Regions from separate parts of the Bradyrhizobium sp. CB1717 genome, predicted to be linked through region 1. Evidence: riboswitches for the same ligand, from Rfam matches in the RefSeq annotation. Region 1 holds a riboswitch; the other holds the start of a gene.
What was found. Region 1 has a riboswitch for S-adenosylmethionine ahead of QA649_RS39745 (homoserine O-acetyltransferase). Riboswitches for the same ligand answer to the same signal wherever they lie in the genome.
Positions count from the first base shown of each region.

Region 2: it holds a riboswitch for S-adenosylmethionine, as region 1 does, so the genes downstream of both, QA649_RS41550 (O-succinylhomoserine sulfhydrylase) here and QA649_RS39745 (homoserine O-acetyltransferase) in region 1, are expected to answer to the same signal.

Region 1 covers NZ_CP121666.1:8,556,945-8,561,359, reverse strand. The annotation lists gene QA649_RS39760 (prephenate/arogenate dehydrogenase family protein) at 1-164, opposite strand, end outside; gene hisC (histidinol-phosphate transaminase) at 161-1,258, opposite strand; gene QA649_RS39750 (chorismate mutase) at 1,294-2,142, opposite strand; SAM riboswitch at 2,347-2,426, shown strand; gene QA649_RS39745 (homoserine O-acetyltransferase) at 2,517-3,719, shown strand; gene metW (methionine biosynthesis protein MetW) at 3,722-4,384, shown strand.
Region 2 covers NZ_CP121666.1:8,926,120-8,930,534, reverse strand. The annotation lists gene QA649_RS41560 (SGNH/GDSL hydrolase family protein) at 1-499, shown strand, start outside; gene QA649_RS41555 (SGNH/GDSL hydrolase family protein) at 512-1,504, shown strand; gene QA649_RS41550 (O-succinylhomoserine sulfhydrylase) at 1,623-2,810, opposite strand; SAM riboswitch at 2,885-2,964, opposite strand; gene QA649_RS41545 (2'-deoxycytidine 5'-triphosphate deaminase) at 3,075-4,181, shown strand; gene QA649_RS41540 (hypothetical protein) at 4,276-4,415, opposite strand, start outside.

The DNA of each region.
Region 1 (4,415 bases):
TCGACAATGCCGAGCTCGATCACCCGCGCGCGCGTCTTCTCCGAGCGCGCGGTGGTGACGATCTCGGAAGCCAGGCCCTGGAGCTTCGCAGCGCGCGCGATCGAGCCGCCGATCAGGCCGAAGCCGATCAGGGCGACGCGCTGAAAGTGCGGGTTCGCGCTCATTTGCCGGCCATGAAGTCGCGCAAGGCATCGACGACGAGGCGGTTGGCCTCTTCGGTGCCGATGGTCATGCGCAGGGAATGCGGCAGGCCGTAGTTCTTCAGCGCGCGCAGCACGAGGCCGCGCTTCGTAAGGAAGGCGTCGGCGTCGTCCGAAGTCCTGCCCTTGTCGGTCGGGAAGTGGATCAGCACGAAATTGGCAACGCTCGGCGTCACCTTCAGCCCGAGCTTGGTGATCTCCTCGGTCAGCCAGTTGCGCCAGGTCTCGGTGAACTGCTTCGACATCGCCTGGTGCGCGGTGTCCTCGATCGCGGCGACCGCGGCATACATCGCCGGCGTCGACACGTTGAAGGGTCCGCGGATGCGGTTGACCGCGTCGATGATGTGCTCGGGGCCGAACATCCAGCCGATGCGCAGCGCGGCAAGGCCGTGGATCTTGGAGAAGGTGTGCGTCACCACCGTGTTCTCGGTGGTGGCGACGAGCTCGATCCCCATTTCGTAATCGTTGCGCGAGACGTAGTCGCAATAGGCGGCGTCCAGCACCAGCAGGACATGCGAGGGCAGTCCGGCGCGCAGCCGCTTGACCTCGTCGAACGGGATGTAGGTGCCGGTCGGGTTGTTCGGATTGGCGAGCCAGACCAGCTTCGTCTTCGGCGTTACCGCCTTCAGGATGGCGTCGACGTTGCAGGTGAGGTTGGTCTCCTCCGCGATCACGTTCCTGGCGCCGACCGCCATGGTCGCGATCGGATAGACCAGGAAGCCGTGCGTGGTGGAGATCGCCTCGTCGCCCTGGCCGAGATAGGTGTGGGCGAGCAGGTTGAGGATCTCGTCCGAGCCGGCGCCGCAGATGATGCGGTTCGGATCGAGCCCGAACGAGCGGCCGATCGCTTCGCGCAGCACGCGCGAGGTGCCTTCCGGATAGTCTTCCAGATGTGACGCCACGTTCTTGAAGGCCTCGATCGCCTTGGGCGAGGGCCCGAACGGCGTCTCGTTGGCCGAGAGCTTGAACACCTTGCGGCCCGGCTCCGGCACCGGGGTCTTGCCGGGCGTGTAGGGCGCAATATCGAGAATGCCGGGGTTCGGCACGGGGCGGGACATCTTCAACTCCGGATAGGCTTCAGGCGGTGCGCGATTTACGATTTCGACCCGGTCGGGGCCACCGTATAGCGCGTTGCGTGGCTGCCGACGAGGGCCGTGGAGCGCACCGAGGCCCCTGCCTCGATCAGGGCAGCCTTGATTTTGTCGATGCTGCTCGCAGCCGTGACCGAGACCAGCAGCGCCGCGCCGTCGAAGGCGGTATCGGGCACCGCGACGATGTCGGCGAGCGGCGACAGCGCCCGCGCGATCTCGGCATTCCACCCCGACACGCGCACGCTGAAGGTCTCGACTTCCGTCACCAGGGCGCTGTCGGCGACGCGCGAGATCGCGAACACGGGCAGCGCGGCCGGATGGTCGGCGCGCTCGACGAAGGGCATCCGGGCGATGATCTTCGGTGCGCCTTCTGCTTCCAGCTCCAGCCACCACGGTGTGCGGCTGGAGGTCGCCGAGACCAGCGCCAGATCGCCCTTGGATTTCGCCACCGCCTCGACCGCGGCCTGCGCGCTGAAATGCGCGACGTAGGGCACCGTGAAACCGAAATGGAAGCGGACGGAATCGCGCATCGCGGGCTCGCTCACCGAGATGTCGGCATGCACGGAGAACGGCGCCTGCACGTAGGTGAAGGTCGAAATGATGACGCGCCAGATGCTCTCGACCGTGTCGAGCGGCAGGATGCCGCGATGACGCTGCACGATCTCGCGCATCATGGAGGCCTCGCGCGCGGGACGGAAGGCCGAGCCGACCTCCTGGGTCTGCTTCACCTGGATCAGGCGGTCGATGATGTCGCCGCGCTGCATCAGCAGGCGATGCATTGCCTCGTCGATCGCATCGATCTCCTTGCGCAATTCCTGCAATGATGGTGGCGCGGGCGGACGTTGGGACATATCTGCCGGGACTGTTGAGAGGCGTTCCAATGCGGATCGGCCAAATGCTTGGCAAAGGCGGTCCGCTGCGGTTGATGTCCTGATTAGGCAGTCGGAGCGGCGAAAGCAAAGAGAAATAACGGCTCCTTTCGGCTGACATGCCAGGGACGAATTAGGCTGATCCGGACCGCGACTTGACGAAAACCGTCCAAGCCGGTAAGTTTTTGCCTGTTCCGTGGTCATTTGAGCCGGCCGGCTTGCAGCCACGTTAAAAAACTCGCTAAACAGGCCGGGGACGCTTCCGATCCCGGCCGAACCTATCGTTCAGGCCGGGTTTTTCATGGCCTGATGTCAATGCGGTCTGAAGTCCGATCGCAAACGAGGTCGATGGTCAGATGGTTGGCGTCAAGTCGATTCCGAGCCCCGCGATCAGTGCCGACGATCGGTCGCATGAGGTCGATCATCCGAGCTCGCTCATCGCGCATTTCGGCACCGAGCAGCCGCTGCGGCTCGATTGCGGCGTCGATCTCTCCCCGTTCCAGATCGCCTACCAGACCTATGGCGAGCTCAACGCCGATCGCTCCAACGCGATCCTGATCTGTCATGCGCTGACCGGCGATCAGCACGTCGCCAATGTGCATCCCGTCACCGGCAAGCCCGGCTGGTGGGAGACCCTGGTCGGCCCGGGCCGGCCGCTCGATCCCGACAGGTACTTCATCATCTGCTCCAACGTGATCGGCGGCTGCATGGGCTCGACCGGGCCCGCCTCGATCAATCCCGCCACCGGCAAGGTGTGGGGCCTGGAATTCCCCGTCATCACCATTCCGGACATGGTGCGCGCGCAGGCGATGCTGATCGACCGGCTCGGCATCGACACGCTGTTCGCCGTGGTTGGCGGCTCGATGGGCGGCATGCAGGTGCTGCAATGGACCGCGGCCTATCCGAGCCGCGTGTTCTCTGCGCTCGCGATCGCCTGCTCGACGCGGCACTCGGCGCAGAACATCGCGTTCCATGAGCTTGGCCGCCAGGCCGTGATGGCCGATCCCGACTGGCACAATGGCGGCTATGCCGATCGCGGCATCCATCCGCATCGCGGCCTCGCGGTGGCGCGGATGGCGGCGCACATCACCTATCTCTCCGACGCCGCGCTGCATCGGAAGTTCGGCCGGCGGATGCAGGATCGCGAGCTGCCGACCTTCTCGTTCGACGCCGATTTCCAGGTCGAGTCTTATCTGCGTTACCAGGGCTCGTCCTTCGTCGAGCGCTTCGACGCCAACGCCTATCTCTACCTGACGCGCGCGATGGACTATTTCGACATCGCCGCCGACCATGGCGGCGTGCTGGCGAAGGCGTTCGCCGGCATCCAGACGCGGTTCTGCGTCGTCTCCTTCACCAGCGACTGGCTGTTCCCGACCTCGGAATCGCGCGCGCTGGTGCATGCGCTGAATGCGTCGAGCGCGCGGGTGTCGTTCGCCGAGATCGAGACCGATCGCGGCCACGATGCCTTCCTGCTCGACGTGCCCGAGTTCTTCGACATCTCCCGCGCCTTCCTGCAATCGGCCGGCAAGGCGCGCGGACTGAATGGCGGGGGTGACTAGCAATGTCAGTGCAGGAAGTTCTGCCGCTGGGCGGCGTTGCGGCCGGGCAGTCCGGCCAGGTTCGCGCCGACCATCTGCTGGTGGCCGAGATGGTCAAGCCGGGCTCGAAAGTGCTCGATGTCGGCTGCGGCGACGGCGACCTGCTTCAGCTGCTCGAGGCCCGCGGCATCGACGGCCGCGGCATCGAGCTGTCGCGCGAGGGCGTCAACCGCTGCGTCGCCAAGGGCCTCGCGGTGGTGCAGGGCGACGCCGACACTGACCTCGTCAATTACCCCGACGACGCTTTCGACTACGTGATCCTGTCGCAGACGCTGCAGGCGACGCGGCAGCCGAAGGTCGTGCTGGAGAATTTGCTGCGCATCGGCCACCGCGCCATCGTCTCGTTCCCGAATTTCGGCTTCTGGAAGATGCGGCTGCAGCTCCTGATCGGCGGCCACATGCCGCGCACGGAGAATTTGCCTGCGACCTGGTACGACACCGCCAACATCCACTTCTGCACCATCAAGGATTTCGTCGAGCTCTGCGACGCCATCAACGTCAAGATGGAGCGCTCGGTGGCGCTCGATCTCTACGGCCGCCCGGTGCCGCTGAACCTGCCCTGGTGGGTGTGGAACATGTTCGGCGAGCAGGGCGTGTTTCTGCTGAGCCGCGGTGGCGGGAAGTAGTTTCTCCGTCATTGCGAGGAGCTCTTGCGAC
Region 2 (4,415 bases), 370 kb from region 1:
GCTGCCACCGTCGGAGGCCGTGCACGTCTCCGTAGAAATACAGAGCAAGAAAACGGCAGAGGAGGCGGCCACCACCTTCGTTAAGCTGATGGAAGCAAAAAGGCCTACTTTGGTCATCTGGCAGACCGGGACCGTGGATGCTATCCGAGCCATTGATCCCGACGATTTTCGCGGTGCTGTGACCGAAGGGGTTGCCGCGCTGCAAAATGCAGGGGCTGACGTCGTGTTGATGAACTTGCAGTACAGCCCGCGCACAGAGACCATGATCTCGGTGCCGCCCTATCTCGACAATATGCGGGTGGTGGCGCAGGAGCATGACATTCCGCTGTTCGACCGTTTCGCGATCATGCGGCAGTGGAATGACCAGGGTCAGTTCGACCTGTTCAGCCCGTCCCGCGGGCCGGAGCTGGCGAAACAGGTCCATGATTGCCTTGGCCGGGCGTTGGCACAATTCGTGTTTGACGCAGCCCATCTGGGGCCGGCCCAGCAGCAAAATTGAGGTCTAGCGTTAATGAGTTCTCTCCGCCCTTTTTTCCCGACGGCATCGCTGGCTGCGACCGCAGCGGCAGCGCTGCTGTTGCTGACGCCGGCGTCGCCGTCGCGCGCGCAGGCACAAGCCGCGCAGGCGACGCAAGCACCGGCGCAAACCGCTAATCCCGCTCCCGCTTCGCGTTCCCAGACCACGGTCGCCGTGACGTCCCCCGAGCAGCGCGGCATCACCTCGCGCGCCATCGACAAGGTGAAGCAGGTCGCGAAATCCGCCGGTGACATCTTCAGCCGCGTGCCTTGCCTGCCGCCGAAGGGCGGCTCGAAGACGATGGGCTCGCTGCCGCATGTCGCGGCCAAGCTCGTTGCCGGCCAGCCCGTCGTGATCGTCGCGTTCGGCTCGTCGTCGACCGCCGGCTACGGCGCGAGTTCGCCCGATTTCAACTATCCGAACCGTCTCGCCACACAGCTGCGCCGACACTATCCGACCGCCGACATTACTGTCGTCAATGCCGGCGTCGGCGGCGAGGACGCGCCCGAGATGATGAAGCGCCTTCAGACGCAGGTGATCGACGTGCATCCGGACATGGTGATCTGGCAGGTCGGCACCAACGCCGTGCTGCGCAATCTCGATCCAGGCGATACCGCCAAGCTGGTCGAGGACGGCATCTCCCGCATCCAGGCCGCCGGCGGCGCCGACATCGTGCTGGTCGATCCGCAATATTCGCCGGCCGTCAATCAGCGTGCCGAGAGCGCCGGCAAGATGATCAAGCTGCTCGGCAAGGTCGCCGAGCTCCGCAAGGTCGGCATCTTCCCGCGCTTCGAGGTGATGCGCGACTGGCACGAGAACCAGTCGATCCCGGTCGAGAGCTTCGTCATCTCCGACGGCCTGCACATGAACGATTGGGGCTATGCCTGCTTCGCCCAGCTGCTCGGCGACGACATCATCCGCTCCGTCGGCCAGATCAAGCTCGGGGTGAACGTGCCGGCGGATGTGAGGACGTATCGGCCGATGTAGCGAGGTGCCGTAGGGTGGGCAAAGGCGCAAAGCGCCGTGCCCACCATCGCTCAGTGATACGAAGGAAGAAGACGTGGGCACGCTTTCGCTTTGCCCACCCTACGAGACCGCCGTCGCCTCACGCCTTCTCCAGCGCCGCCGTCAGATCCTCGATCAGATCATCCGCATGCTCCAGCCCTGCGGAGAAGCGGATAAAGCCCTCGCTGATGCCGAGCGCGGCGCGGTCTTCCGGCTTGAGGCGCTGATGCGTCGTGGTCGCCGGATGCGTGACGAGACTCTTGGCGTCGCCGAGATTGTTCGAGATCTTCGCAAGCTTCAGCTCGTTCAGCACGCGGAACGCCGCCGCCTTGCCACCCTTCACCTCGAAGCCGACCAGCGTCGAGCCGCCGCGCATCTGTTTCTTCACCAGCGCCGCCTGCGGATGATCGGCGCGGCCCGGATAGACCAGCCGCGAAATCTTCGGGTGGCTCGCCAGCACTTCGGCGATACGCGCGGCCGTGTCGGTCTGCGCGCGCACGCGCACGCCCAGCGTCTCCAGGCCCTTGAGCAGGACCCAGGCGTTGAACGGCGAAATCGACGGGCCGGTCTGGCGCATGAAATTATGCAGGTGCTCGGCGATGAAGGCTTCCGAAGACAGGATGATGCCGCCCAGACAGCGGCCCTGGCCGTCGATGTGCTTGGTTGCGGAGTAGACGACGACGTCGGCGCCCAGCGCCAGCGGGCTCTGCCAGATCGGCGTTGCGAACACATTGTCGACGACGAGCCGCGCGCCGCCGCTGTGCGCGATCTCGGCGATGCCGGGAATGTCGAGCACATCCAACGTCGGGTTGGTCGGGCTCTCCAGGAAGAACGTCTTGGTATTGGGCCTCAAGGCCCGCTGCCACTGGTCGAGATCGGCTCCGTCGACCAGCGTGGTCTCGATGCCGTAGCGCGGGAGCAGGTCCTGAATCACGTAGAGGCACGAGCCGAACAGCGCGCGGGAGGCGACCACATGATCGCCGGCCTTGAGCGGCGCCAGGATCGCGGTCGTCACCGCCGCCATGCCGGTTGCCGCCGAGCGGGCGGCTTCGGCGCCCTCGAGCTCGATCATGCGGCGCTCGAACATCGCAATGGTAGGGTTGGAGTAGCGCGAATAGATGAAGCCGGGGTCCTCGCCCTTGAACCGCGCCTCGCACTCCTCGGCGCTGTTGTAGACATAGCCTTGCGTCAAGAACAGCGCCTCCGACGTCTCGCCATATTGCGAGCGCAGGGTGCCGGAATGGACCAGGCGGGTTTCGGGACGGTAGGTGGCAGGCGACTTCGACATAGGACCCTCCGACATGACCGTTTCGTCGAAAACGGTCACAAAAAAACCGGCCTGGACAAAACCACGGGCCGGGATCACAGAGGTCCCCGGCCTGTTTAGCGACTTATTTAACGTGGCTGCAAGCCGGCCGGCTCAAATCACCACGGGATAAGTGATGCTCATATTCCGCAATGGCCTTTCCGTCAAGGCGTCCATCGGATAGCCGTAAAAGGCTAGTATTTCCTGCATGTCCGGATGCGTTTGACCCCTGACGAGGACCCCCGGTTGAGCTTCACGATCGCCGCCGACGCCAATGGTATCCTGCCCGACCGCATGATCGCGGCGATGGCGGAGGCAGGTCTCATCCTGCCCGCATACGATTTCGTCGAAAGCCAGATCCAGCCGGCCAGCCTCGATCTGCGTCTCGGCGACATCGCCTATCGCGTCCGTGCCAGCTTCCTGCCGGGGCCCGGCGCCACGGTGGCCGAGCGCATCGACGAATTGAAGCTGCACGAGTTCAGCCTTGCCGACGGCGCGGTGCTGGAGACCAACTGCGTCTACATCGTGCCGCTGCTCGAGAGCCTGGCGCTGCCGCCCGAAATCGTCGCAGCCGCAAATCCGAAAAGCTCGACCGGTCGTCTCGACGTTTTCACCCGCGTGATCGCCGACGGAACCCGCCGCTTCGACATGATCGGCGCCGGCTATCACGGCCCGCTCTATGCCGAGATCAGCCCGAAGACGTTCCCGGTCTTGGTGCGCGAGGGCTCGCGCCTCAGCCAAGTGCGCTTCCGCACCGGCGATGCGATCCTCAACGCCGACGAGCTCGATGCGCTGCACGCCACTGAGCGCCTCGTCGACATCGACGATGCCGATCTCTCGGGCGGCGTCGCCGTCTCCGTCGATCTCTCGGGCGAGAAAGCCAATGGCTTCGTCGGTTATCGCGCCAAGCGCCATACCGGTGTCGTCGACGTCGATCGCCGCGCCGGCTACGCCGTGGAGGATTTCTGGGAGCCGATCTCGGCCCGTCCCGATGGCAGCCTGATCCTGGATCCCGGCGAGTTCTACATCCTCGCCTCGAAGGAGGCGGTGCAGGTACCGCCTGATTACGCCGCGGAAATGGTGCCGTTCGATCCCTTGGTCGGCGAATTCCGCGTGCACTATGCCGGCTTCTTCGATCCCGGCTTCGGCTATGCCGGTGCGGGCGGGCTAGGATCGCGCGCCGTGCTCGAGGTGCGCTCGCGCGAAGTGCCGTTCATCCTCGAGCACGGCCAGATCGTCGGCCGCCTCGTCTACGAGAAGATGCTGGCACGCCCCGACGCGATGTACGGCCAGCGCATCGGGTCCAACTACCAGGCGCAGGGCCTCAAACTATCGAAGCATTTTCGGGTGTAGCCGCCATCACCGGGAATCTGCGTGAAGGCTGACGCAGCGCAGGTTGGGCGGGAGGTGAATCGTCGAACGGCCGTCTGAAGTCTCGTCTGGCGCCTCATCGCCCCAGCGCCAGCAACGTACGCGCCGCGACATCGGCGCTCAATCCCCAGACGATTGCGCTCAGATAGTCCGTCACTGGATTGGCGCCGAATGTTTGCGAGCCGTTGAGATAGATCGCCTCGAAGCCGATGAACG